Regions from separate parts of the Sporacetigenium sp. TC11 genome, predicted to be linked through region 2. Evidence: riboswitches for the same ligand, from Rfam matches in the RefSeq annotation. Region 2 holds a riboswitch; the other holds the start of a gene.
The links. Region 2 has a riboswitch for cobalamin ahead of ACUSRV_RS16425 (precorrin-2 dehydrogenase/sirohydrochlorin ferrochelatase family protein). Riboswitches for the same ligand answer to the same signal wherever they lie in the genome.
Positions count from the first base shown of each region.

Region 1: linked by a shared signal. The riboswitch ahead of ACUSRV_RS04395 (energy-coupling factor transporter transmembrane component T) and the one ahead of ACUSRV_RS16425 (precorrin-2 dehydrogenase/sirohydrochlorin ferrochelatase family protein) in region 2 are both predicted to bind cobalamin.

Region 1 is NZ_JBYVNY010000002.1:295,696-308,078, forward strand. Features, by position in the region: gene ACUSRV_RS04370 (ABC-F family ATP-binding cassette domain-containing protein) at 1-1,641, shown strand, start outside; gene cax (calcium/proton exchanger) at 1,766-2,809, shown strand; gene ACUSRV_RS04380 (hypothetical protein) at 2,857-3,243, shown strand; gene ACUSRV_RS04385 (hypothetical protein) at 3,600-3,818, shown strand; gene ACUSRV_RS04390 (EAL domain-containing protein) at 4,044-4,838, shown strand; cobalamin riboswitch at 4,905-5,081, shown strand; gene ACUSRV_RS04395 (energy-coupling factor transporter transmembrane component T) at 5,249-6,112, shown strand; gene ACUSRV_RS04400 (ABC transporter ATP-binding protein) at 6,114-7,784, shown strand; gene ACUSRV_RS04405 (ECF transporter S component) at 7,796-8,497, shown strand; gene ACUSRV_RS04410 (DUF4430 domain-containing protein) at 8,516-11,353, shown strand; gene ACUSRV_RS04415 (DUF4430 domain-containing protein) at 11,368-12,039, shown strand; gene ACUSRV_RS04420 (D-aminoacyl-tRNA deacylase) at 12,178-12,383, shown strand, end outside.
Region 2 is NZ_JBYVNY010000017.1:13,673-26,055, forward strand. Features, by position in the region: gene ACUSRV_RS16375 (decarboxylating cobalt-precorrin-6B (C(15))-methyltransferase) at 1-308, shown strand, start outside; gene ACUSRV_RS16380 (cobalt-precorrin-4 methyltransferase) at 301-1,053, shown strand; gene cbiG (cobalt-precorrin 5A hydrolase) at 1,037-2,071, shown strand; gene cobJ (precorrin-3B C(17)-methyltransferase) at 2,075-2,797, shown strand; gene ACUSRV_RS16395 (cobalt-precorrin-6A reductase) at 2,794-3,552, shown strand; gene hemA (glutamyl-tRNA reductase) at 3,556-4,791, shown strand; gene hemC (hydroxymethylbilane synthase) at 4,813-5,718, shown strand; gene cobA (uroporphyrinogen-III C-methyltransferase) at 5,708-7,234, shown strand; gene hemB (porphobilinogen synthase) at 7,227-8,192, shown strand; gene hemL (glutamate-1-semialdehyde 2,1-aminomutase) at 8,198-9,493, shown strand; cobalamin riboswitch at 9,560-9,740, shown strand; gene ACUSRV_RS16425 (precorrin-2 dehydrogenase/sirohydrochlorin ferrochelatase family protein) at 9,851-10,429, shown strand; gene ACUSRV_RS16430 (sirohydrochlorin cobaltochelatase) at 10,445-11,239, shown strand; gene ACUSRV_RS16435 (cobalt-factor II C(20)-methyltransferase) at 11,257-11,964, shown strand; gene ACUSRV_RS16440 (energy-coupling factor ABC transporter permease) at 11,999-12,383, shown strand, end outside.

The sequences.
Region 1 (12,383 bases), on a different contig from region 2:
TCTGAAGAAATGAAAGTTTTAAGAGAGTATGAACATACTATTCAAAAAGTATTAAATGGAGATTCATCTTATAACGACCAACTTATTAAGTTACAAGAAAAAATGGATATTATGAATCTATGGGATTTAGAAAGTGAAGCTAAAACTGTATTGACTAAGCTTGATATAAATAACTTTGATGAGCAAGTAAAGTTTTTATCAGGAGGGCAAAGAAAGAGAATAGCCCTAGCATCAGCACTTATAACTCCATGTGAACTTCTTATATTAGACGAGCCTACAAACCACATGGATAGTGATTCTATTTCTTGGCTAGAGGAGTACCTAAACAAAAGAAAGGGTTCACTTTTAATGATTACCCATGATAGATACTTCTTAGATGTAGTAACAAATAGAATAATAGAAATAGACAAAGGAAACTTATATTCGTACGACGGAAACTACAGTGAGTTTATAGAAAAAAAGATTGAAAGAGAATCACTGGAGGAAGCTACTCAAAGAAAAAGAGAGAGCATGTACAAAAAAGAATTAGCTTGGATAAGAAGAGGAGCAAAAGCAAGAACTACAAAACAAAAGGCTAGAAAAGAGAGATTTGAAACATTAAAAGATGAAATGGTAGATATAAAAGATGAAAATCTTGAATTATCTGTTGTTGGATCTAGACTAGGTAACAAAATAATAGAGCTAGATCATATAAGTAAGTCATTTGACGACAACACTCTTATAAAAGACTTTACTTATACACTATTAAAAGAAGATAGAATAGGTATTGTGGGTCCTAATGGTGCTGGTAAATCTACTCTTATGAAAATTATAAGTGGAGAATTTATTCCTGATAGTGGAGAACTAGAAATAGGAGAAACAGTAAAAGTAGGATTCTTCTCACAAGAAAACTATCATATGGACGAAAATATGAGAGTAATTGAGTATGTTAAGGAAGTAGGAGAATACCTACCTTTAGCAAATGGAGAAAAAATTACAGCATCTAAAATGCTTGAGAGGTTTTTATTTACACCTGATTCTCAATATAGTCCAATTGGAAAACTATCTGGTGGTGAAAGAAGAAGATTGTATCTACTAAGAGTTTTAATGGGGTCACCTAATGTGCTTTTACTAGATGAACCTACTAACGATTTAGATACTACAACACTTACAATATTAGAAGACTTCTTAGATAATTTTAATGGCCCTGTTATAACTGTATCCCATGATAGGTATTTCCTAGATAGAATATGTAATAAGATATTTTCTTATAAAGGAAATGGAGAAATAAAAAGATACAGTGGAAACTATAGCGATTATCTACTAAAGTTGGAAATTGAAAAGCCAATACAAGAGGAAACTAAGAATAAGAAAGTTGAAGAAAAGAAACCAGAAAATAAAGAAAACACTAATAAAACCAAACTTAAATTCACTTATAACGAACAAAGGGAATTTGATGAAATAGATGAAGTTATAGAAAATCTTGAAAATAAGATATCAAACTTAGAAAAAGAAATAGAAAAGAATTCTATGGACTTTGTAAAACTTCAGGAACTTTTAGATGAAAAAGAAAAAACAGAGTCTCTATTAAATGAAAAATACGAAAGATGGACTTATTTAAATGAACTATCAGAAAAAATAGAAGAACAAAAAAATAAATAGATTAAAAAGAATCGTAGTGAAAATTACGATTCTTTTTTGTTATTGATGTAACTAAAGGGTTTTCTTTTATGGAAATATTTGACATAATATGTATAGATTAAAGAAAGTATGGAGGTTATAATCGATGAAAATATTAAAATTTATGCTAGTATTTATACCTATAAGTATAGTAGGTGAATTTATGCATTTTTCACCTACTATTATGTTTACATTAGCAGCTCTTTCAATATTGCCATTAGCGGGACTTATGGGAGAAGCTACGGAAGAAATTTCATTTTATTCTGGGTCCAAGATAGGTGGATTTCTTAATGCCACTTTTGGAAATGCCGCAGAACTTATAATATCATTTTTTGCCCTTAAAGAGGGACTGTTTGAAGTAGTTAAAGCTTCTATAGCAGGTTCAGTTATAGGAAACATATTATTAGTACTTGGAGCAAGTATGTTAGCAGGGGGACTTAAACATAAAACTCAAACATTTAATAAAAAGGTTGTAGAGGTATCTTCAAGTATGCTTTTATTTGCGGTAATAGGCCTTAGTATACCTGCAATATTCACTCACACAGTAAAACCAGAACTTTTAAATACAACTTATGAAGGATTAAGTATTATTGTTGCAGTAATTATGTTTGTAATATATATATTAAGTTTATATTTTTCTTTTTACACTCATAAGGATATATATTCTGTAGAACATGAAGAAGAAGGAAAAGCAAAATGGACATTAAGAAAAGCTATTGTAGTTTTGACCCTTGCAACAGCATTTATTGCATTAGAAAGTGAATTTTTAGTAGGTGCTGTAGAACCTATGACAGAGAGTTTAGGATTAAGCGAATTCTTTGTTGGGATAATATTGATTCCTATAATAGGAAATGCAGCTGAACATAGTACAGCAATTATTATGGCAATGAAAAATAAAATGGATGTTGCTATTGAAATTGCCATAGGATCGAGCTTACAGATAATATTATTTGTAGCGCCATTACTTGTATTTATAAGTTTATTATTTAAACCTATGAGCATTATATTTAACACGTTTGAATTAATATCACTTATAGTTTCAGTACTTATTGCAAATAGGGTAGCAAATGATGGAGAAAGTAATTGGCTTGAAGGGGTTCAATTGCTTGCGGTTTATATTATAATAGCAGTTTCATTTATTATATTATAGATATTGAAATTTATATCCAGATTCTAAAGGGGACTAAGGCGATTAATATGAAAGATATATTTACAATGATAGCAAGGGTTATTGCTGTTGCATTTTTTATATGCACTATAGCCATAATAATACTAGGTTTTAAAGATATAGATAGCACTTTTTTTGCAAAATTTTTAAAATTCTATATAGTATTAATATATTTATTTTTTATATATTCTATAATTGTATTATTTATAAATATTAAAGGACTAAAATGGAAGAAGACTAGCAAACTGTTATTTAGATGGTTTATTTGGTCAATAGGTCTTTGGATTTCAACTGTTATTCTCACTTATTTAACTAAAGGTGAATTAAGGCTAACAGATAAAATATTTAACTCTATAGTTATTGCATTTGGTAGTGTTTTTAGTGGATTAATATTTGGAATTAGCAATGATGATTAAATTAGACATACTGATAGTGAACAATTTTTATAAACTGTGAAATAAATTTAAGACAAAAAGGGTGCGTTTTTAGTTAAAAAACACACCCTTTTTTACGTGATTTCTATTGTGATTTTGGTTGAGGTTTTGAATGCGATTTTATACTTTGCACCTCAAAAGTAAACCTGTTAATCTTTATATACGGTCTTTTTCTATTAGGTTATGTTTTAAATTAATATTGAAATTCTAAAACGAATAAATAGATTTAATATAGTTGTATATGATGATATATTTAATATATAGTTTAATCAGTTGTTATTTCATAGTTGTATAGTATGGTAACATATTAGATTATTAAATAGCTTAGGGGGTACAAAATGGATATAAGAGATATATTAAGAATAATTTTTGCAATGCTATCACTTTATTTTTACAGCATTGCGTTTTTAGATATTAAAAAATCGAAAAAAGCAACTAAACCAGGTAAATTAGTCACGGATAAACTTATAAAAAAATACTCTAGAGCAATATGGTTGATTATTATAGGTGGTATCTTTCATTTAATTGCTATTTTGCTTTTGTATAAAGTAATTTAATTAATTGTAATTACATTTATTTCATAATATATACTTAATTTCAACACTATATTAAAACATAGCTTAAAAAATAAATGTATTATTTACAGAAGTTATTTATAAATTTTGTGTTATGTATTAAAATAGAATTAGGGGGTTTAATCTTATAAAATGTTTTGAAATGTCGAATTGAGGAATATATATACTGGCTAATAAATTGCATGTGTGTTGTGGAGGATTTTATAGATGGAAAGTAGTATGGACATTATAATATTAATATTAATAGAATTAGTAATAGCTTATTTTATATTCAGAAAAAGGATAATTGGAATGCTTAATATAAAAAAATTACTAGACAACAATCAATTGTATTGTGTATATCAACCTATAGTAGATTTAAAAACTGGAACTACTTATGGGTATGAAAGTTTATCAAGAACAAATAATAATAGGTATAAAAACATTAAGGAAGTAATAGATGATGTTTATAAGTTTAAATTCGTACAAAAATTCATTTTATTAGCAGTTCAAAATGCAGTAACCTCTTTTAAACAATTTGAAATAAAAGATAAAAATCTATTTATAAATATAGATCCTGTGTTTCTAAAACAAAATACAGATGAAGTATTTGATTTATTACAAAAAATAGAACCAGATATTAGAAAAAATATAGTTTTAGAACTAACGGAGAATGTTCGCATTGACGATATGAAAAAATTACATAATTCTTTTGAACAAATAAGACATTTTGGCGTAAAGCTTGCAATAGATGATTATGGATCAGGATATTCAAATAATAATTTACTTATATCTGTACCTTCTCACTTTATTAAAATAGACATGAACTTCATAAGAGATATAGATAAGAGTAGTAATAAAAAGGAACTTGTAAGAACAGTAGTTGAGTTTAGTAAGTTTATAGGGGCAAAAATTATATGTGAGGGTATAGAAACTAAGGAAGAGTTAGATGTATTGATAAATCTTGGAGCAGACTATGGGCAGGGATACTATCTAGGAAAACCAAGAGAAATACTTGCTTAATAAATAAAGTTTGTTGAAATTATACACTATATTTGATATAATTTTTATATAAGAAAATGTTTTAAACTAAATAAAATACATATAGGTTAATTAGTTTTATTAAAAGGAAATCAGGTGAAATTCCTGAACGGTCCCGCCGCTGTAAGAGAGGAGTTTTGCACTTATGCCACTGGAACAATCTGGGAAGGCGTGTAAAAGCTATGATACTCAAGTCAGAAGGCCTGCCTATGTTTTTAACACTTAACTCTGCGGAAGATACAGAGTGTGTTAGGTCTTGCCTTTAATTAGACATTATGCTTAGCCCATTAACTCTCGCAGTTAATGGGCTATTTTTATTGAGCAACGGATCTGCTTTTCAAGGTCGTTGGCGACATGAGTGAAGCGAATTTTATATTCAAGGGGGAATTTTATTGAAAAATGACGGAAGATTCGGAAACGTTCACATTATCACACCTATAGTATTATTTTTATCTATACTAATAATGGTTTTTTCAAATGATAATCCTGCTATACTTATTGCCGTATATACTTTATTAATATCTTTGTTTATATCTACAAAGAACACCAAAAAATTAAAAATGGGAATTTTATATTTTATACCTTTTGTAATTGTTATTACAATTATAAATGTCTTCTTTGTAAGCCAAGGGAAGACAATTTTATTTTATATAATGAGCAGAAAAATTACATTAGAATCTATTATATACTCAGTAACAATGGCTTTTAAGTTATTATCAATAACTTATATTTTTATGGCATTTGATTTTATGATAGATTCAGATAAAGCTGTATCTTATTTTTCTACTAAAATGCCAAAGTCGACTCTTATGCTTATGATAGGATTCAAACTTGTTCCAGATCTTAAAAAAAGGTTTAATAGCCTAAAAGATGTATATACAGTAAGAGGAGTGAACTTTGATAACAAGAGTTCTAAGGAAAAATCAAAAAGTTATGTACCTGTTTTTTCAATTTTACTAGATAATTCCTTAGAAAGTTCCTTTGAAATAAGTGAAGCTGCATATGTTAGAGGATTTTTAAGTAGTAATAGAAGTATTTATGAAAGGCAAAAATTCAATAAATTTGATTTTTTAATTATATTTTCGTCAGTAGTTCTCTTAATAACTTATTGTATAGGAATGTATTTAAACCGTATAGGTTTTAATGTATATGATGGAATTTATTTAACAAATATATTTAATTATGCAACTGCATCAATATTTGCAATTATAGTGTTTATAACAACTTCAATGATATTGTATGGGGAGGAGGATTAGATTGGCTTATATAGAAATTAAAGATTTAAGTTATAAGTATCCTCTAGAAGATAAACTAACTTTAGACAATATAAACCTTAAATTAAATAAAGGTGAGATAATGTTAGTTACAGGAAAATCAGGTTCAGGAAAATCAACTTTGGCAAAGGCTATAGTTGGAACTGTTCCGAGTTTTTATGGTGGGAGTATTAAAGGATATGTAAATATAGAAGGCGAAGATATAAATAAAATGTCTCATAGCCAAAGGGCTAAAGAAATAACCATGGTTTTTCAGCATCCTGAAAGACAGCTTATGATGAATAAGGTACATAGAGAAATAGCCTTTGGCCTAGAAAATATCGGCGTAGATGAAGGTGTTATAAAGAGAAGGGTATGGGAAGCTATGCAATTTGCAGATATACTGCATTTGGCAAATAGAAATATAAATACATTGTCTGGGGGAGAAAAACAAAAAGTTGCAATTGCATCTTCAATAGCATATATGCCAAAGTGCATAGTCTTAGATGAACCAACATCACAACTTGACCCTCCATCTGCAGAATCTATAGTTAACTTAGTAAGAAAAATAAACACAGAACTTGGAATGTCTATAGTTTTAATAGAACAAAGAGTAAATAAATGGTTTGATGTTGCAGACAAAATTGGATATATGGAAAATAATAAGCTTACAGTTTTTGAAAGTACAAATGAATTTTTTAATAAGTGCTCTGGAAATATGGTTGGGTTTATGCCAGATTATTTAAGGTTTTTTAAGAAAAATAATATAGATTATTTCCCAAAGGATTTTAAAAATGCTAGAGATTACCTAGAAGATGAATTCATAGATAATAAATCTAAATCTAGTGAAGAGTTATTATTTGCAAAAGATAAAATAAGCTCAGAAAACTATAGTTCAATTATTAATATAAAGAAGTTAAACGCTTACTATGATAGTCTGCAAGTTTTAGACAATGTAAATATTGATATTTTAAATGGTGAGTTTGTTTCTATAATGGGGGCCAATGGCTCAGGAAAAAGCACACTACTTAAAAGTATTATAGGACTTAAGGAATACAAAGGAAGCATTAAAATAAATTCAAAAGAAGTTAAGAAAACAAATAGAAAAGAGTTATCAAGATTAGTTGGATATGTTTCTCAAGATCCAAGTGAATATATTTCAAAGGATAGTGTATATGAAGAACTTAAGTTTACTATGGATAACTTCAACTCTTTTAATGAAGATATTATAAATAATACTTTGAAAGATCTCGATATTTATCATCTTAAAGATAAAAATCCAAGAGATTTAAGTGGTGGAGAAAAACAAAGACTGGCTATAGCTTCAATATTGGTTATGAATCCTAAGATATTGTTACTAGATGAGCCTACAAGAGGTCTCGATTTAGAAGTAAAGAATAAATTAGGCAAAGTACTTAAAAACCTAAATGAACAAGGCACGACTATTTTGATGATAACTCATGATGTTGAATTTTCATCTAATTATTGCAATAGATTTATACTTATGTTTAACAGGGAAATAGTTGCGGATGGGAATAGAGAAGAAGTGTTAAGTGATGGAATTTATTATAATACAACTTTAAATAAACTATTTAAGAATATAGATAATACTATATTTACTGAAGAAGAAGCTATGGACTTTATTAGTTGCAATTATATTAATTCTGTGGTTTAAAGGTGGATATTATGAAAAAATTATATGTTATTTTAACTGTTATAGTTATTTTAATTTTAATGGGAATTACATTAAATCAAAATATACAAAGTGGATTTGCACTTATATTTACACTAGGTGTATTTGCAATATTGTTTTTAAGTTATTTTTATTTTGAAAAAAGCTCTTTAGGAACTAAAGAAATAGGTATAATAGCTACTTTAAGTGCATTTTCAGCTGTTTCAAGGGTTATATTTGCATTAATACCAAATGTTCAACCAGTTACTTTCTTAGTCGCATTATCTGGGTATGTGTTTGGACCTTATCAAGGGTTTTTAATTGGAAGCTCAGCTGCATTTTTATCAAATATATTTTTGGGGCAAGGTCCATGGACTCCTTGGCAGATGTTTTCCTGGGGAATAATTGGTATGATATGCGGATTTTGGGGAAACAAGAATCAAGATGTAAGCCCTTTAAAGTTTGCAATAGCATGTTTTGCATTTGGTTTCATGTTTGATTGGATTATGAACTTTTGGAACCTAATTACATTTGTAAAACCTATAACTAAGGAAAGTATTATTGTAACTTATTTATCTAGCTTGACGTTTGATATTTTACATGGACTTGGTAACTTTACTTTTTCAATAATATTTTATGATATATTGAGGAAGGTTTTATTTAGATATAAAAGAAGGCTTGAGGTTACTTATATTCAAGAAGGGGATTTATTATAAAAATTGGAGGGAGAAAAAATGAAAAAAGACATTAAAAAAATCATTTTAAGTTTAATTATGGCACTAAGTATAGTACTATCTCAAATTGCTTACATACCTTTTAAAGTAAGTGCAGAAGGTAATGATTCTGTAAATGTGACTGTAAGAGTAGAAGGGTTAGATGGAACTATATTACAAAAGACTAGTGTTAATGTTACAAAGGAATCACCGGTAGTTTTAGATGCTATAGAAAAAGTTATTGGTAACAGAATTACTACATCGCCTTCACCATATGGTGGAGTTTTTATAGAAAGTATTGATGATATAGGAACAAAGCAATATCCAAATGGAGGCTGGATGTATCAAATAAATAATGACTCTAATGTAGTTGGAGTTGACAGTCAGCCAATAAAGGAAGGTAACAATATAGTTTTATATTTAGTTGAAGGTTGGGATAGTAAGTACTCTTACTTTGATAAAGAAGATGTTTCAGTAGAGGGAAATAAATCTGTGGAACTTACTTTAACTAGCCAAGGATATGATGAAAGTTGGAATACTGTATTAACTGGTGTTGAAAACGCAAATATAATAATAAATAATCAAAAGACAGATTTATTTACTGATAAGGATGGTAAGATAACTATTCCTGCTGATAAGTTCGAACAAAATGGCGATTACATAATAACTGCTGAGAAAAAAGAAAATGGGAAATATCAAGTATCAAGGCCATACAGTAAGATAAAAGTAACTGGAAAAGACACTCAAGGACCTATTATAGAAAACCCACAAGATGGTACAAATGTAACGGTAAGGGTAGAAGGTTTAGATAAAACTATACTACAAAAGACTAATGTCAATATTACAAAGGAATCACCAGTAGCTTTAGATGCTATAGAAAAAGTTCTTGGTAATAGAATTACAAAATCGCCTTCACCATATGGTGGAGTTTTTATAGAAAGTATTGATAATATAGGAACAAAGCAATATCCAAGTGGGGGTTGGATGTATCAAATAAATAACGACTCTAATGTAGTTGGAGTTGACAGTCAGCCAATAAAGGAAGGTAACAATATAGTTTTATATTTAGTTGAAGGTTGGGATAGTAAGTACTCATACTTTGATAGAGATGATGTTTTAGTAGAAGGAAATAAATCTGTAGAGCTTACTTTGATTAGCCAAGGATATGATGAAAGTTGGAATAGTGTATTATCTGGTGTTGAAAACGCAAATATAATAATAAATAATCAAAAGACAGATTTATTTACTGATAAGGATGGTAAGATAACTATTCCTGCACATAAGTTTGCACAAAATGGCGATTACATAATAACTGCTGAGAAAAAAGAAAATGGAAAATATATAATATCAAGACCATACAGTAAGATAACAGTAAATGGAAAAGATACTCAAGCACCTATTATAAATCCAAAATTAAAAGATACAACAGTTTATTCATCAAAATATACTTTAGATGTAACTACTACAGACAACGCAGATAAAAATATTGTTCCTAAAGTTAAATTAAATGGTAATGAAATAAATCCAGGTAATGATGGAAAGTATACAATAACGTTAAATGAAGGAATAAATACTATATCAATATATGCAAAAGATAGTTCAAATAATGAAAGTACAAAGACTATATCTATTACATATAAAAAACTATCAATTGAAAATTACAACTTATTAGAAGAAATGAACTTAACAGCAAAGCACATTAAAGGTAATAATCTTGACGAGTGGTCTGCAATAAGTTTAAATAAACTTGGAATAAAAGGTAGTAAAGAATATTTTGATTATATGGTAAATAACTTCAATAAGAATGTTCCAAAGAAGGGATTAGAGTATTATACTAACGTAGAACTTGAAAAGTTAATAATGTACCTTGCAAGCCAAGGATATACACCATATAATTTTAATGGCTATGATTTAGTAAAAGAATTGTTTAATAGAGATATAGATAAATTCGATGTAATGGATGTTATGTTTGGAATGTTTGTATATGACTATTGCAATATAAGTGATTCAAATTACAAAATAAAACTAAATGATCTTAAAAATGCACTGTTAGATAAATCCTTTACAGATAGTAATGGGAACTTAGGGTGGTCTTTATCTGGAAAAGCTCCTATAAAGCCTGATTTAGTTGGATTTGCAGTTTTAGCATTATCTAATTGGCAAGACGATTCTAGTATTAAAACAACAATAGACAAAGCAGTAAGTACTTTATCAAATGTGCAAACTGAAAGTGGTTGCTATTATGATGGTTTCTCAGGTGGAGAATCATCTGAAGCAGTAAGTGTTGCAATATTAGGATTAACTTCAGTTGGTATAGATCCTACAGATACTAAGTTTACAAAGAATGGAAATAGTTTAATAACAGCATTAATGTCATTTAAAGGAACTAACGGCCAGTACAAACATCTTCAAGATGGTGGAAACGACTATATGGCTACAGAAGAGGCACTTAGAGCTCTTATATCATTAAATGAGTTTTATAAGAATGGTAAATACAACTATTATGATAGTGATATAAATGTAAAAGAACTTGCTGTTTACGGCAAAGTTGATAATGATACAAAAGAAGAGCCAACTAAAAATACAGGAAATAAGCCAACAAATAATAACTCGGATAACAATAGTTCAAGTGATAATGCTTCATCAGAAGATGAAAATACTTCTACAGTAGTTAAAGATACAGAAGATCAACTTGAAAGTGCGGGGCTAATGAAAACTACAGCTGTAAATGAAAATAAAGATGTTAAAGATGCTTCAAAATCTAATAAATCTAAGCTGCCTATTACTTCAGGTATAATAACATTAGCAACAGGGGCTATTGCAGCAGGAGCTTATTTTATGTTTAGAAAAGATTTCTAATATGGGGTGTAATTATGAATAATAAAAAGAAGATACTAGTAATATTAATAGCTGTATTTCTATGTTCAGGAATGTTTTTTATTGCAGATATGATTAAATACTCAAGTAGTTCAAAGGTAGCTACAAAAATTGAAAGTGAAGTAAAAGACTCAAGTTCTGAAGAAAATAATCCAAGTGGAAGCAAAGAAACAGCTAATAATAGTGAAGATAAATCTACATCAGATAATACAAGTAATCAACAAGATAGTAAATCTGTAGAAAATAAAAATACTACAGAAGCTAAAGAAAAAACAGAGCCAACAAAACAAACTACTACACAACAAGAACCACAACAACAACCACAGCCTCAACCAAAAAGTTCTAAGGTTATTATACAAAATGGTATAACTGGATCAACTATACTATCTAAAAGCATAAATGCTAGTAATAAGTCAGTTGGAGAAGCAACCACTAGTGCATTAGATAGTAAAGGTGTTGATTATAAAGCAACAGGATTTGGACCAACAATGTACATTGCATCTATTGCTGGACTAAGTGAAAAAGCTGAAGGTCCAACTAGTGGATGGACATATTATGTACAAAAAGGTGGAAGCGGTTCATTTGTTAAACCAGGAGTAGGCTGCGGTAGCTATAAGTTACGAGACGGAGACGTTGTTTTATGGAAATACGTTAAAGAAGGAGCTTAAGAAAAAGCTGTATTGGTGTAAAAACCAATACAGCTTTTTAATTGAATAAAAGTAATATACAAATGGCTTGACTATTAGAAAATTTTAGTAAACAATAATAGTATGAAGATTTAGAATAATTTTAAAGGGGTTGAAAGAATGTTATTAGGGAAAAAGGCTGTATATTTCTTTTGTTATAATTTTGAAAATGACTCTGTTGCACCAAGGATCTTCGATAATTCTATAAAAACTTTTGATTTAAAGGAAACAGAAACTATTGTAGATGGATATCATGTTATGGAGTATAAAGACTCGAAAGGAAATTTGTTTAGCTATGTAAGAACTAACAAAGTAATTAGTCATGA
Region 2 (12,383 bases):
GTTATGCACCTATAGAAACAAATAAGAAATTTGATTCTATATTTATAGGAGGCAGTGGAGGAAATTTAGAGGATATAATAAGGTGGTCTAAAAACCTATTAAACGAAAATGGAACTTTAGTAATAAATTGTATAATACTAGATACTTTATATAAATCCTTAAGCTTATTAGATAAATACGAATTTGATAATATAGAAACTATTATGGTAAATATAGCTAGACTTGAAAAGTTAGGAGAAGGTGAGTACTTTAAACCTTTAAATCCAACTTATATAATTTCATGCAAAAGGGGAGATAGAAATGAATAAAATACATTTTGTTGGAGCAGGGCCTGGAGATAAGGAGCTTATAACATTAAAAGGATATAAATTATTAAGTGAAGCTGATGTAGTTATATATGCAGGATCTTTAGTAAATCCTGAACTTCTAGAGTACTGTAAGGACAGTTGCGAGGTGCATAATAGTGCTTATATGGACTTAGGTGAGATAATAGATGTCATGGAAAAGGGAGTTAGAGAATCAAAATCTGTAGTAAGGCTACAAACAGGAGATTTTTCGATATATGGTTCTATAAGAGAACAAGTAGAAGAACTTATTAAAAAAGATATAGATTATGACTGCACGCCTGGAGTTAGCTCGTTTCTAGGGGCTGCATCATCATTAGGAGTAGAGTATACTGTTCCAGAAATATCTCAAAGTGTAGTAATAACTAGGATGGAAGGGAGAACTCCAGTACCAGAAAAAGAATCAATAGAATCATTTGCTAAACATCAAACATCTATGGTTATATTCTTATCTGTTCAAGAAATAGAAAAAGTAGTAGATAAGTTAGTAGATGGTGGATATCCTAAAGATACTCCTATAGCTGTTATATATAAGGCCACTTGGGAAGATGAGAAAATAGTAAGAGGAACATTAGAAAACATAGCAATTAAAGTTAAGGAAAATAATATAAATAAAACAGCATTAATAATGGTAGGCAAATTTTTAGGTGAGGAATACAATAACTCAAAGCTTTATCATAGGGATTTTAAACATGAATTTAGAAAATAAAATAGCAATAATAGCTATAACTAATAATGGAAAAAAATTAGCTATTAATATAAAGAAATATATAAGAAGTAGTGATATATATGTAACTGAAAAAATATATGAAAATGGACTTAATAGTATAAGCACAAAGCTTAATGATTTTGTAGGAACTATATTTAATAAATATGATTATATAATATTTATAATGGCAACGGGTATAGTAGTTAGATCAATAGCACCGTACATAAGAGATAAAACAATAGATCCTGGGATAATAGTAATAGATGAAAAGGGGACTAATGTTATAAGTTTACTATCAGGTCATATAGGTGGTGCTAATGGAATGACATTAGCTATAAGCAAACTTATAAATGCAAACCCAGTTATAACTACAGCTACAGATGTAAACAATAAATCTTCATTAGATATGATATGTAAATCTATAAATGGGTATATAGAAAACTTTAAAGAAAGTGTTAAGTTGATAAATTACATGCTGGTTGATAATAAAAAAGTTGGTATATATACAGATGGAAATTATGAAGTGGATACTAGAGGATGTATAAAGATAAATGATATAAAAAATGTAGATAAACTAGATTCTATTGTATGTATAACCAACAAAAAAGAACTAAATATAAACCACAATATAATTATAAAAATCATACCAAAAGATATAGTACTAGCTATTGGATGCAGAAAAGATACAGACAGTGATTTTCTTTACGAGTGTTTTATTGATTTTATAAACAAAAATAATATAGATAAAGAAGCTATAAAGATTATAGGTAGTGTTGAGGTAAAAAAAGATGAAAAAGCTATATTAGACTTAAGCGAAAGATTGAAAGTACCTTTTGAAATAATTTCTATAAATGATATATGTAAAGTAGAAGATAAATTTGATAAATCTGAATTTGTAAAACGTTCGGTAGGTGTTTATAGTGTAGCTGAACCAGTTGCATACATACTTTCAAATGAAAATCTTATAGTAAATAAATCAAAGTACAAAGGCATAACTTTTGCAATGGGGAGAGTGTAAATAATGATATATGTTATAGGAATAGGGCCAGGAAGTAAAGATATGATGACACTAGAAGCTATAAAAGCTCTTGAAGATAGTGAAGTTATAGTTGGATACAAAACTTACATAAATTTAGTAACTGAATTTATAAAAGATAAAGAAGTAATACAAAATGGAATGCGTCAAGAGATAGATAGATGTAGGCAAGCCGTGGAAGAAGCGAAAAAAGGTAAAACAGTAGCTGTTATAAGTAGTGGAGATTCTGGAATATATGGAATGGCAGGACTTATATTAGAACTTACAACTAAGGAAGAAGATATAAAAGTTAAAATAATACCTGGAGTTACAGCTAGCATAGGTGCAGCTGCAATACTTGGAGCACCTATAATGCATGACTTTTGTCATATAAGTTTAAGTGACCTTTTAACTCCTTGGGAAGTTATAGAAGAAAGAATAAAATGTGCAGCTAAAGCAGATTTTGTAATATGCTTATATAATCCTAGAAGTAAAGGAAGAAGCGGTCATTTAGAAAGAGCTTTTGATTTAATGAAAGAATATAAAAATCCAAATATTCCTGTTGGAATAGTAAAAAATGTTGGAAGAGAAGGGGAATCTAAAACTATATTTAAATTTAAAGATATGAATTATGAAATGGTAGATATGACTACTATAGTTATAATAGGGAATAAATCTACATTTATACATGACGATATAATGATAACTCCTAGGGGGTATAATGTATGATATTAGTTTTGGGAGGAACTTCTGACAGCTTAAGTATATGTGAACTATTAAATAACAGTGGTTTAGAATATACACTATCTGTAACAACTAAATATGGAAAAGACTTAGCATCTAAATATACAAATCATATATTAGTAAATAAAATGACTAAATATGATATGGTAAACTTCATAAAAGATAACAATATAAAACTTATAATAGATGCAACCCATCCATATGCAGCAGAAGTTTCTCAAACTGCTATAAATGCTAGCTATGAAACCAAAACAGAATATATAAGATATGAAAGAAAATCTGCATTAGATGATATAGATGATCCAAATATAGTAAAGGTAGACAATATAAAAGAAGCTTGCGAAATAGCAAATAAAATTGGGAAGAGAATATTTTTAGCTACTGGTAGCAAAAACATAAACTACTTTATAGAAAATATAAAAGATAAATATATAGTTGCAAGGATACTTCCAACTAGTGATGTTATAAAACAATGCGAAGATGCTGGATTAAATGCAGATAATATAATAGCAATGAAAGGTCCTTTCAGTGAAGAAATAAATGAAATTTTATACAAAGATTACAATATAGACTTAGTAATAACAAAAGAAAGTGGAAATGAGGGTGGATTTATAGAGAAGATAAGTCCATGCAAAAAGTTAGGCATAAGTAGTATAATTATAACTAGGCCTAAAATTAAATATCCTAAGATTGTAAATAACATAGAAGATATAGAAGCCTGTATGCTTAATAGGAGGTAAATTATGGATGTGGCAGTAATAGGTGTAAATCATAATACAGCTCCTATAAAAATAAGAGAAAAAGTATCTTTTACTGATACGAAGAAAATCGAAGGTATAAACTATCTACTAGATCATGGAATAAAAGAAGTTGTAATTTTATCAACTTGCAATAGAAGCGAGATATATATACATAGTGATAATATAGAATCTAAAATACATGTTTTAAAAGCTTTTTATGAGGATTTTTTTGATGCAAAGGGAATAAAAGAGTTCTTATTTGATAAAATGGGAAAAGATGCATTAATACATTTATATAACGTTTCATCTGGACTTGAATCCATAGTGTTAGGAGAAGATCAAATATTAGGACAAGTTAAAGATTCTCATCAATTTTCTATGGAATTAGGAGCTAGTGGTAAAATATTAAATAAATTATTTAGAGAAGCCATAACAACTGCTAAAGATATAAAAAGTAGCACAAAGATTTCGGAACACCCATTATCTATAAGTTACATAGGAGTTAAGTTTTTAAAAAATGAATTAGAAACATTAGAAAACAAAAATGTACTTATAATAGGTGTAGGAAAGATGAGCAAACTGACACTAAACCATTTACAAGAAGAAAAGGTTAATAAAATATATTTAGCTAACAGAAATTATTATAAATGCTTGGAATTAAAAAAAGAATATGAAAATCTAATACCTATAGAATATGAAAATAGATATGATATATTAGGTGATGTAGATATAGTTATAAGTGCAACTGCATCTCCTCATACTGTTTTAAAAACCGAAAATATGCCTAATATAAATAAACCATTATTTATAATGGATATAGCTCTTCCTAGAGATGTAGAAGAAAGTATAAATGAATTAGCAAATATATATGTGTATGATATAGATGACCTAAAGAGAATATCTAATGAAAATGATAGAAAAAGAAGAGAAATTGCTATGACCGCTACAAATATAATCGATGATAATATAACTGAATTTATAGATTGGATGAAAACTATAAAAGTAGATCCAACTATAAAGTCATTAAATGAAAGATGTTTAGATATTGAAAAAGATACTTTAGATTACATATATAGAAAAATTAGTTTAAATAAAAAAGAAGAAAAAATAATGGAGAAGATGTTATCATCTGCCTTAAAAAGGCTTATCAGAGAACCTATAACTAAGCTTAAGGAAATAAAAGATGAAGGGAAAAGAGATGAGTATATAAAGGTTATAGAAGATTTATTCGACCTATAGAGATTAAAAGGAGACATTACTATGAAAATAATAGTTGGAACTAGAGGAAGTAAATTAGCTCTAAGTCAAACTAACTTGGTAATAGATGAGTTAAAAAAACAAAATTTAGATGTTGAATTTGAAGTAAAAGTAATAAAGACTAAAGGGGATTTAATCCAAAATGTAGCTTTAGATAAAATAGGAGACAAAGGATTATTTGTAAAAGAAATAGAAGAACAACTAATAAATAAAAAAATAGACATGGCTATACACAGTATGAAGGACATGCCTTCAAATCTTCCTGAAGAGCTTAAATTTTCTTATGTTCCAAAGAGAGAAGATGTAAGAGATGTATTAGTATTAAAAGAAGGGTATACCTGTATAGATGATTTGCCTATAGGTGCGACTATAGGAACTGGAAGTAAGAGAAGAAAATATCAATTATTAAAATATAGGCCTGATTTAAATATAGTTCCAATAAGAGGAAATATAGATACTAGGATAAGAAAAATACAAGAAGAAAATTTAGATGGAATTGTACTTGCAGCAGCAGGCATGCACAGGCTAGGAATAGAAGATAAAATAAGCCATTATTTACCTATTCATTTAGTTATTCCAGCTCCAGCCCAAGGTGCATTAGCCATAGAAGTAAGAAAAAATGAACCTAATATAGATAAAGTTATAAAATCTATAGAAGACATGGATACATATAGACAAATAACAGCAGAAAGAGGATTTTTAGATGAGATAAATGGTAGCTGCCATATACCTATCGGCGCTTATTGTACATTGGAAGGTGAAAGTATAAAACTAACTGGACTTTTAGGTGATGAAGAAGGACATAGACTTGTAACTAAATCAATAGAAGGAAAAGTTGGTAGTGAAAGAGAGCTAGGTATACAGCTAGCAAAAACAGTGTTAAAGGAGCTATATAGTTATGAAGGGTAAAGTTTACTTAGTAGGAGCAGGGCCTGGAGATTATAAACTGATGACATTAAAAGGAATGGAATGTATAAAAAAATCAGATGTTATAGTTTATGATAGACTAGCTAACGAAAATTACTTGAACGAAGTTAAAGATAATTGTGAAATCGTATATGTGGGTAAAGCTTCAAGTGACCATACATTATCGCAAGATGAGATAAATGAGTTAATAGTTCAAAAGGCAAAAGAGGGAAAAGTAGTTACTAGATTAAAAGGTGGAGATCCATATGTATTTGGTAGAGGAGGAGAAGAAGGAGAATATTTATTAGAAAATGGAATAAGTTTTGAAGTTGTTCCAGGTATAACTTCTGCAATAGGAGGACTTTGTTATGCGGGTATACCTATAACCCATAGAGATCATGCATCTTCATTTCATGTTATAACAGGACACTTAAAAGATGATGAAAATGATAGTCTTAACTGGAATGCTTTATCTAATATAGAAGGTACTTTAGTATTTTTAATGGGAGTTGCTAATCTAAATAAAATATGTAAAAACCTAATTAGAGAGGGAAAAGACAAAACTACTCCAGTTGCCATAATAAACTGGGCTACTAGATATAACCAAAAAGTAGTTACAGGTACTTTGGAAAATATATACGATATAGTTTTAAAAGAAAATATAAAACCACCTAGTTTAATAGTTGTAGGAGATGTTATTAAATTAAGAGACAAATTGAACTTTTTTGAAGATAAAGAGTTATTTGGTAAAAATATAGTTGTAACTAGAGCTAGATCACAAAGTAGTACCTTGGTAGAAAAAATATCTGACTTAGGGGGAAATGCTATACAATTCCCTACTATAAAGATAGATGAAATAACTCCAAATAAAGAATTAGAACAAGAAATAAATAACATAGAAAAGTATAGTTATATAATATTAACTAGCCAAAATGCAGTAGATATATTTTTAGATAATATGTATAAGATGAATGTTGATTTAAGAAAATTACACAATGCTAAGATAGTTGCAATAGGTCCAGCTACTGCAAATGCACTAAGAGATAAAGGAATAATAGCTGATATAATTCCCTCGAAATATGTTGCAGAATCTATATATGAAGTATTAAAAGATAAATTAAATAAAAATGACAATATATTAATACCTAGAGCGTCTAATGCAAGAGATTATCTATTAGAAAAGCTAAGTGAAATATGTAGTGTAAAAGAGATACATATATATAATACAGTTATGGAATCTAGTGATAAAGATCACATATTAAAATTATTAAACGAGAGTAAAATAGATTATATAACTTTTACAAGTTCATCTACAGTAAATAACTTTATAAATATATTAGGTAATGAAAATATAGATAAATTATCTAATATGAAACTAATATCAATAGGACCTATAACATCTAAAACAATAAATTCTTATGGGCTAGAAGTATACAAAGAAGCTGTAGAATACACAATAGATGGAATACTAGATTGCATAAAACTAGATAAAATTAATGGAGGAAATTACAATGCTTAGAAGACCAAGAAGATTAAGAGCAAATTCAGCAATAAGAGATTTAGTAAGAGAGACAAAGTTAAGTATAGAAGACTTAATATACCCTTTATTTGTAGTAGAGGGAGAAAATATAAAAAAAGAGATACCATCTCTGCCAGATGTTTACCATTTTTCAGTTGATAAATTAAAAGAAGAAATAGAAGAACTAAAAGATTTGGGAATTCAACATGTATTATTATTCGGTGTACCAGACGAAAAGGATGAATACGGAAAAGAAGCTTACAATGATAATGGAATAGTTCAAAAAGGCATAAGAGAAATAAAGTCAATATGTCCAGAAATGTATGTTGTGACAGACATATGTATGTGTCAATATACAAGTCATGGTCACTGTGGAATACTTACAAGATGTGGGCATGTAGATAATGATCAAACTTTAGAGTATTTATCTAAAATAGCAATAAGTCATGCTAAAGCTGGAGCTGATATGGTTGCTCCATCAGATATGATGGATGGAAGAATTGAATCTATGAGAGAAGCATTAGATATATCTGGATTTGAAAATGTATCTATAATGTCATATAGTGCAAAATATGCATCTAATTTCTATGGACCTTTTAGAGAGGCAGCTCATTCAACTCCATCATTTGGAGATAGAAAAACTTATCAAATGGATCCAGCTAATACAAATGAAGCTTTAATGGAAGTAGAGTTAGATATACAGGAAGGTGCAGATATAGTAATGGTAAAACCTGCATTATCTTATTTAGATGTTATAAGAAGGGTTAAAGATAACTTTAATATGCCAGTAGCAGCATACAATGTTAGTGGGGAATATTCTATGCTTAAATTAGCTATTAAAAATGGCTTATTAAACGAAGGCGCTATATATGAAAGTGTATTATCTATAAAAAGAGCTGGAGCAGATATAATAATAACATATTTTGCAAAGGATTTAGCTAAAATGCTTAGGGGGTAGTACATATGAATAATGAAAAATCTAAGGAGATATACGATGAAGCTATAAAGTATATACCTGGTGGAGTTAATAGCCCTGTTAGAGCTTTTAAATCAGTGGGATTAGATCCTATATTTATAGATAAAGCCCATGGATCTAGAATATATGATGTAGATGGAAATGAATATATAGATTATATATGTTCATGGGGGCCCCTTATGTTAGGTCATAGTCCAGAAGATATAGTAACTGGAATAGAAGACATAGTAAGAAAAGGAACAAGTTATGGAGTACCGACTGAAATAGAAGTAAAAATGGCTAAGCTTATAGTAGAATCTTATCAAGCTATAGATCAGGTTAGAATGGTTAACTCTGGAACAGAAGCTACTATGAGTGCACTTAGAGTTGCTAGAGCATATACGAATAGAAATAAAATATTAAAATTTGAAGGGTGCTATCATGGACATTCTGATGCATTATTAGTTAAATCAGGTTCAGGGACAATAACTTATGGTGTTCCTACAAGTCCGGGTGTTCCAAATGATGTAGTTAAGGATACATTAGTATGTAGATACAATGATGTAAAAGCTGTAGAGGATATATTTAAGGAACATGGTAGTGATATAGCAGCTGTTATAGTAGAAACAGTGGCAGGAAATATGGGAGTCGTACCAGGTAAAAAGGAGTTTTTACAATATCTTAGAGATATAACAAATGAGTATAGTAGTGTGCTTATATTTGATGAAGTTATAACTGGATTTAGACTTGCGTATGGAAGCTCTAGTGAATATTTTGGCATAAACCCAGACATGGCGTGTTTTGGTAAAATAATAGGGGCAGGACTTCCTGTAGGAGCTTATGGTGGTAAAAAAGAAATAATGAGTATGGTATCACCAGTAGGACCTGTATATCAAGCAGGTACACTATCTGGAAACCCACTAGCTATGTACATGGGATATAAAAATTTAACTATATTAAGAGATAATGAAGAAATCTATAAAGAGTTAGAAAGAAAGGCAATAAAGCTTGAAGAAGGCCTAAAGGAAAATATTAAAAATTTAGGGCTAGAATATACTGTAAATAGAGCAGGATCTCTAGTATGCTTATTCTTTGCCAAAGGGCCTATAGATAATTATGATGATGTAAAGAATTGTGACGTAAATAAATTTAATATTTATTTTAAAGAATTACTAGAAAGAGGAGTATTACTTGCTCCGACGCAATTTGAAGCTATGTTTTTATCAAACGCACATACTGATGAAGATATAGAATATACTATAAAAGCAAGTTATGAGGCTTTAAAGGTTGCCCATAATATATAGGGGATAGTGTTTTCCTAGGCATGTTGAATTATGACATTAGATATGTTAAAATAAAATTATGAAAATTTTATAGTTAATAAATTAGGTTCTAGAAAAGATTAAATGGGAAAGAGGTAAAAGTCCTCTGCAGCCCCCGCTACTGTAAGGTTGACGAACCCTTATTTAACCACTATGATTCTATATCATGGGAAGGTGAGGAAGTAGATTGATACCAAGCCAGGAGACCTACCTAATTTATATTAAAGTAAGGTCTTCGGGGTGAAGGGTGTAACTTTAGGCAGGAATAATTGACATATTACTGTGTAAATTACAAATCCTAACCCTCATGGGTTAGGATTTTTTTATAGGAGTGATAACATGTACTATCCAATGATGGTAAACATAGAGGATAAAAGGATAACAGTAATAGGTGGGGGAAAAGTAGCCTATAGGAAAGTAAAAAACTTTATATCATTTGGATATACAGTTGAGGTTATAGCTCCAGATGTAATAGAAGAATTTAAAAATATAGAAAATAAGATAATTTTAACAACTGATTTTTATAAAGAAGACTATATAAAAAACAGCTTTATTGTGGTGGCATCTACAGATAATAAAGATTTAAATCAACAAATAGGTTTATATTGCAAAGAGAACAATAAATTATGCAATGTTGTCGATAACCCTAGTTTATCTAGCTACATAGTTCCTTCAGTAGTTAAAAGAGGAGATTTAATAATAAGTATATCGACGGGTGGGAAAAGCCCTTCTCTTTCAGCTAAGATAAAAAATGATTTAGAAGAGCGATATAATGACGACTATGAAGAGTATGTAAATTTATTAGGAAGTACAAGAAATAAAGTTTTAGAAAAATATGAAGATAAAGTTGAGAAAAGAAAGATACTGAATAGTTTAATATCTATGAATTTAGAAGAGCTTAGAAATCTAGATATTTAAGCAGGGGGAGATATAATGAATAAGGCTATACTAGTAGTAAGTTTTGGGACAAGTTATCACGAAACGAGAAAAAAGACTATAGAGGCTTGTGAAAATAAAATAAGAGAAACTTTTGCTGAATATGATGTATTCAGAGCATTTACATCTAATATGATAATAAAGAAGTTGGCAGATAGAGATAAGATACATATAGATAATCCAGTTGAAGCTTTACAAAAGTTATATGAAAAAGGATATAAAGAAGTCATAGTTCAAACTCTTCACATAATAAATGGAGAAGAATTTGATAAACTTAAAGACCAAGTTAAATTATTCGAATGTAAATTTGAAAAATTAGCATTAGGAAAACCGTTACTCACAACTATAGATGACTATAAAAAAACTATAAATGCTTTAAAATTGCAAATGCCTACTGTAAAAGAAAATGAGGCAGTAGTTCTTATGGGTCATGGTACATTCCATGAAGCTCACTCATCTTATCCTTGTTTAAACTATATGTTAGAAGAGACTAATATAAACGCTTATGTTGGAACTGTTGAAGGATATCCTGAGTTAGAAAATGTTATAACTAGGTTAAGAAAAAACAATATATCTAAGGCTATACTAATGCCGTTTATGTTAGTAGCAGGAGATCATGCAATAAATGATATGGCTTCAGATGAGGAAGACTCTTGGAAAAGCATATTGGAAAGAGAAGGATTCGATGTAGAAGTATATCTTAAGGGTCTAGGAGAAAATCCAGAAATACAAGATATATTTGTATCTCATATAACTGATTTAACAAAAGAAGAAGTAATATCAAATATTTAATTTAGGGGGAAATACTTATGACAAAGTTTTATGGAATAGGAACAGGACCAGGAGATAGTTCATTGCTTACAATAAAAGCAGTAGATACTTTGAAAAAGCTAGACATATTATATACACCAGAAGCACAAAAAGAAGGTAAAAGTTTAGCTTTATCTATAGTAGAACCGTATCTTAACGGTGAAATAGAAATTAAACAAAAGCATTTTCCAATGAGCTTTAATAGCGTAGAAAAAATAGATGCATGGGACGATATTGCAAAAGAAATACAAAGAGATGTTGAAGATGGCAAAAACGTAGGTTTTATAACTTTAGGAGATCCTATGATATACAGTACATATGTTTATATAATGGAAAGATTAATAAGTAATATTGAGGTAGAAACTATACCTGGAATATCTTCTTTCTCAAATATAGCATCAAATCAAAATTTCCCATTGGTTATGGATAAAGAGCCTCTTATAATAATTCCATGCACTACAGATGAAGAAAAGATAGATTATGCATTAGAAAATTATAGCTCTATAGTTCTTATGAAAGTATATAAAAATTTTGAGCAAATAATAGATAAAATAGAAAAAAATAATCTTATGGATCATGCTATTTTAGTTAGTAACTCATCATTAGGAAGTGAAAAAGTATACAAAAACTTAAGAGAGATAGATCTTAGTAAAAAAGTATCTTATTTTTCAACTATTCTAATAAATAAAGAGCAGAAAGTGTCGTAGTATATGACACTTTTGGTCTTAGGGGGATAAAGGTATGAAAGATTTAAAACTGGGGCTAATAGCAGGATTGTTATTGGTATTCTTAAATCCTACAAATTCATCAGCTATGCACATAATGGAAGGGTTTTTACCATTTAAATGGTCACTAATATGGTCAATTATATTTATACCTTTTTTTATAAAAGGATTAAAAAATCTTAAATCAATATTTAAAAATGATCCAAATAAAAAGCTATTAATAGCACTAGTAGGAGCATTTGTATTCGTACTGTCAGCTTTAAAGATACCATCTATAACAGGAAGTAGTTCTCATCCAACTGGAGTAGGTCTTGGAGCTATACTTTTTGGACCAGGTGTTATGTCTGTAGTAGGAACAATAGTGCTTTTATTTCAAGCGTTATTATTAGCACATGGAGGTA